Regions from separate parts of the Streptomyces sp. JH34 genome, predicted to be linked through region 2. Evidence: predicted binding sites of a transcription regulator. Region 2 holds the regulator's gene; the other holds the start of a gene.
The links. The regulator HspR, encoded in region 2, represses chaperone genes until heat shock. The targets are predictions, from matches to a motif close to TTGAGNNNNNNNNNCTCAA.
Positions count from the first base shown of each region.

Region 1 (2,393 bases), 1.4 Mb from region 2:
GGGTGGTGTGTGTCTGTTCCATCGCCCCGCCCCTGCCCGTTCTCGCGGAGGCCATTCCTCCGGAGGCACGGTTATCGCTTGTGGATTTCGTCTGTGATCCCTTGTGACGGTCAGCAGCGTAAAGGCAGAGGAGGCCTCTCGGCTACGCAGGGTGTTGTCCGTCGTGAAGGTGTTACCCACGGGAAGGGGGTTGGCGGGCGGACTCGTGACGTCCGGTCCATGGGGGGACCGGGGTGTGGGTACCGGCCGGGGGTTCACTCCTGGCGGAGTGCGAGATGGACCACGTCCGGCACACCTCGGGCAACCGCTACTTCTTCGGTCTTTACTGCGCGGAATCCGGCATTCCGCAGGGCGTCCTCGAAGTCGGCGGACGGCTGGGCGGACCATACGGCGAGCACTCCACCGGGCGTCAGACGCGTCCGGCAGGCCTCGAGACCGGCCGGCGAGTAGAGGCTTCCGTTGTCCTGCGTGACGGTCCAGTCGGGGCCGTTGTCGATGTCCAGACACAGTGCGTCGTAACGCTCCGTGGTCGTGTTGAGGTGGGCCACGAGGTCCGTGCTGAGCACCTCGGTCCGGGGGTCCGCGAGCGCGTCCCCGGAGATCCGGCCGAGCGGTCCGTCGTGGTGCCAGTCCACGATGGCCTGTTCGCGCTCGACGACCGCGATCCGGCCCCAGCGCGGCTCCCCGGCGGCCCGGACCAGCGAGAATCCGACGCCGAGGCCGCCGATCAGCACCGACGGGTCCGGTCGGCCGGAGGGCAGGGCGGCGAGTGCCGCGTCGATCAGCAGTCGCTCGGACCGCCCGTCGGAGGTGTCCATCAGGAAGCAGCCGTTGGCGATGATCTCGAAGTCGTCGCCGCGCTCGCGCAGGACGACTTCACCGAACGGCCCCTCCCGGCGGTCGAGGACGACGGGGCGGTGGGCTTCTGTGGCGGACGGCATGGGCGCGGTCTCCGGTCTCCGGCGGGCGGCGGCGGGCTCTCGGGCTTCTCTCGAGCCGCCCCATTTTTTCTTGCCGGGGCCACTCGGGCCATCGGTTTTCCCGGTTTCACCCCTGAGGGCGGGGCGCCCCGCGGTGCGAGCCCGGGGCCGGGCCGGACGCTCGGGGAATGGCCCGGCCCGTCCGGACGCTGCCGTGAGGGCAGGGGCAGGGGCAGGGGCAGGGGCCTCGCCGGTGAGGGTGGCCCCAGGCGCTGATCGCCGAGAGCGAACAGGCGGTGGGGAACATTGGCGGGCTCACAAGCATTGAGTCCACATAGCTCAACTTGCCTGCCTAAGGGGAGATCATGACTGAAGGATCCAACGCCTCCGGGGCGTCCACGCCGATCGACCTGCCCGTACTGCCGCTGGACGACGAGGTCGTACTGCCCGGAATGGTGGTGCCGCTCGATCTGTCGGACGCGGAGGTGCGCGCCGCCGTGGAGGCCGCACAGGCCGTCGCGCGGCCCGGGGGCGGCAAGCCCGAGGTCCTGCTCGTGCCGCGCATCGACGGCAACTACACCGGGACCGGTGTCCTGGGCACCGTGGAACAGGTCGGGCGGCTCTCCGACGGGGACCCGGGAGCCCTCATCCGGGCCCGTGACCGGGTGCGCATCGGCGCGGGGACCAGCGGCCCCGGCAACGCCCTGTGGGTGGAGGGCGCCCGGATCGACGTGGCCGTGCCCGAGCCGCTGCCCGGCTCCGCCGCGGAGCTGGCCAAGGAGTACAAGGCCCTCGCGACGAGCTGGCTGAAGAAGCGCGGTGCCTGGCAGGTCGTGGACCGGGTCCAGCAGATCGAGGACATCTCCACCCTCGCCGACAACTCCGGTTACTCGCCCTTTCTCACCACGGCGCAGAAGGTGCAGCTGCTGGAGACCGCCGACGCGGTCGCCCGCCTGAAGCTGGCCATCCAGTGGCTCGGCGAGCACCTCGCCGAGCAGGACGTCGCCGAGTCCATCGCCAAGGACGTCCAGGAGGGCGTCGACAAGCAGCAGCGCGAATTCCTGCTGAGGCGACAGCTCGACGCCGTGCGCAAGGAGCTCTCCGAGCTCAACGGCGAATCGGGTTCCGGCGACGAGTCCGACGACTACCGGGCACGCGTCGAGGCCGCCGACCTCCCCGGACACGTCCGCGAGGCGGCCCTCAAGGAGGTCGAGAAGCTGGAGCGCGCCTCCGACCAGAGCCCCGAGGGGTCCTGGATCCGGACCTGGCTGGACACCGTCCTGGAGCTCCCCTGGAACGAGCGCACCGAGGACGCCTACGACATCCGCGGCGCGCGGGAGATCCTCGACGCCGAACACGCGGGCCTGGGTGACGTGAAGGAGCGCATCACCGAATACCTCGCGGTGCGCAAGCGGCGTGCCGACCGAGGGCTGGGTGTGGTCGGAGGACGGCGCGGCGGTGCCGTGCTGGCCC
Region 1 covers NZ_JAJSOO010000001.1:2,395,556-2,397,948, reverse strand. Annotated here, with positions in the region: gene LWJ43_RS10295 (response regulator transcription factor) at 1-22, opposite strand, end outside; gene LWJ43_RS10290 (spermidine synthase family protein) at 255-941, opposite strand; gene lon (endopeptidase La) at 1,286-2,393, shown strand, end outside.
Region 1: lon (endopeptidase La) is a predicted target of HspR. The motif match lies at 1,245-1,263, and genes of this name have one in related genera.

Region 2 (2,393 bases):
ACCGCGCCTCCACCCTCCACCAGGCCACTACTCTTGCGCCACCGGCAACTTGTTGCAGTGCACGAAGCGGGGGCTCCCAGATGGGAACAGAACCGGCGCAACCGCCGCACCGTCACGGACCCGGAGAACTCTGCGCTCCCGCACTCGAACTGTACGAGCGGGCACTGCGCCAGGGCGGGATCGCCCGTCAGGAGCTCGGCGCCGCACCGTGTCTCACCACCGGCGCGCTGGTCCAGGCCGACCCCTGGGACGAGCACTGGCTGCGCCCGGTCCCGCCGTCCGCCGCCCTGTCCCTCCTCCTGCAGCCGCTCACACGCGAGATCGACGAGCGCGTGGAGCAGACGCTCCGGCTGACCCGGTCGCTCGCGCCCCTGGCCGCCATCGCCAACGGCGACCCCCAGCTGGCCATCACCATGCTGGAGGGGCCCGAGGCGATACGGACGGCCATCCAGGAGGCCACCGCCCGGACCGCCGACGAGGTCCTGACGGCGCAGCCGGGAAGCACCCGGCCCCAGGCCACCCTGCGGGCGGCCCTGGACAACGCCACGACCGCCATCGGCCGGGGTGCCGGGCTCCGTCACATCTACCAGCACCCGGCGCGCTACAGCACGCAGGTCAGGGACTACCTGCGTCAAGTGCCCGCCGAGTCCCTCCAGGTGCGCACCACCGAGCTGACCGTGGAGCGGCTGCTCATCTTCGACCGCGCGGTGGCCTTCATCCCCGCCACCACCGACCGCAGTGCGGCGCTGCAGATCCGCCACCCCGCGCTCGTCCGCTATCTGGTCCAGGTCTACGAGGTCCTGTGGGCGCAGGCCACCCCGCTCGCGGAGCAGCTTCCCGGGCCCGCGACGGGGTTGCGGGTCACGGCCGTGCAGCAGAGCGTCGCCCGGCTCCTCAGCGAGGGCCACGTCGACGACGTGGTCGCCCGCAAGCTGGGCATCAGCGTCCGCACGTGCCGCTCCCACATCGCCAGGCTCACGCAGGCCCTCGGCGCCACCAGCCGGACCCATCTCGGGGTCCTGATCGTGCGGTCCGGCATCGTGGACGCCGCCGCGACCACGCGGAAGGGGCCCGTACCGGAGTCGTGAGACTCCGGTACGGGCCCCTGACGGGCCGCTCAGTCCTTGGCCCTCTTGGGCCGCCAGACCACCAGCGCGCTCGTCTGCTGCACGTCCTGGTACGGCACCAGGTCACGCCGGTAGGAGGCGTGCACCTGGGCCTCACGCTGCTGCATGGCCACGGCCGCGCCGTCCACCGCCGCCGAGAGCTCGGCGACGCGCTGCTGGAGCGCCGCGACCTGGTTCTCCAGCTCGATGATCCGCTTGATGCCCGCGAGGTTGATGCCCTCGTCCTGCGACAACTGCTGCACGGTGCGCAGCAGTTCGATGTCACGGGCCGAGTAACGGCGGCCGCGCCCCGCCGTCCGGTCGGGTGAGACCAGACCCAGGCGGTCGTACTGGCGCAGTGTCTGCGGGTGCAGGCCCGAGAGCTGGGCCGCGATCGAGATCACGTAGACCGGCGATTCGTCGGTCAGCTGGTACGGATTGCGTCGACGGCCGTCCATCTCAAGCTCCCTTCGCAGCCTGGAACAGCTCCGCCCGCGGGTCCTCCCCCGCGGTCGCCTTCCGGTAGGCCTCCAGCGCGTCCTGGGCGTCCGCGCCGAGCTCCGTGGGCACGGACACCTCGACGGTGACCAGGAGGTCGCCGCGGGTGCCGTCCTTGCGCACGGCCCCCTTGCCCCGGGCCCGCATCGTACGTCCGTTGGGCGTGCCCGCCGGGAGTTTCAGGGTGACCGGGGGACCGCCGAGCGTGGGCACCTTCACCTCGCCGCCGAGCGCCGCCTCCGCGAAGGTGACGGGCACGGTGACGGTGAGGTTGTCGCCCTTGCGCCCGAACACCGGGTGGGCGTCGACGTGGACGACGACGTAGAGGTCGCCGGCCGGTCCGCCGCGCTCCCCCGGGCTGCCCTTGCCACGCAGCCGGATCCGCTGGCCGTCCGCCACCCCCGCGGGGATCCTGACCTGCATCGTGCGGGCGGACTTCGCCCGGCCGCTGCCCTTGCAGACGTCGCAGGGGTCCTGGGCGATGAGGCCCCGGCCCTTGCAGTCGACGCAGGGATCGGTCAGTGAGAAGCCTCCGCCGGTGCCGCGCGACACCTGTCCGGTGCCGACGCACGTCGGGCAGACCCTCGGGGTGCCGTTCTTGTCGCCGGTACCCGAACACGCCTTGCAGGGAGCCTGGCTGGACATCCGCAACGGGACCGTGGCCCCGTCGACCGCCTCGGTGAAGCTGAGCGTCACCTCGGACTCGATGTCCTGGCCACGCCGCGGCTGGACCCGTGTGCCCGCACCGCCGCGGTTGAACAGTCCGCCGAAGACATCGCCCAGGCCACC
Region 2 covers NZ_JAJSOO010000001.1:3,845,178-3,847,570, reverse strand. Annotated here, with positions in the region: gene LWJ43_RS17120 (helix-turn-helix transcriptional regulator) at 81-1,088, shown strand; gene LWJ43_RS17115 (heat shock protein transcriptional repressor HspR) at 1,118-1,564, opposite strand; gene dnaJ (molecular chaperone DnaJ) at 1,566-2,393, opposite strand, start outside.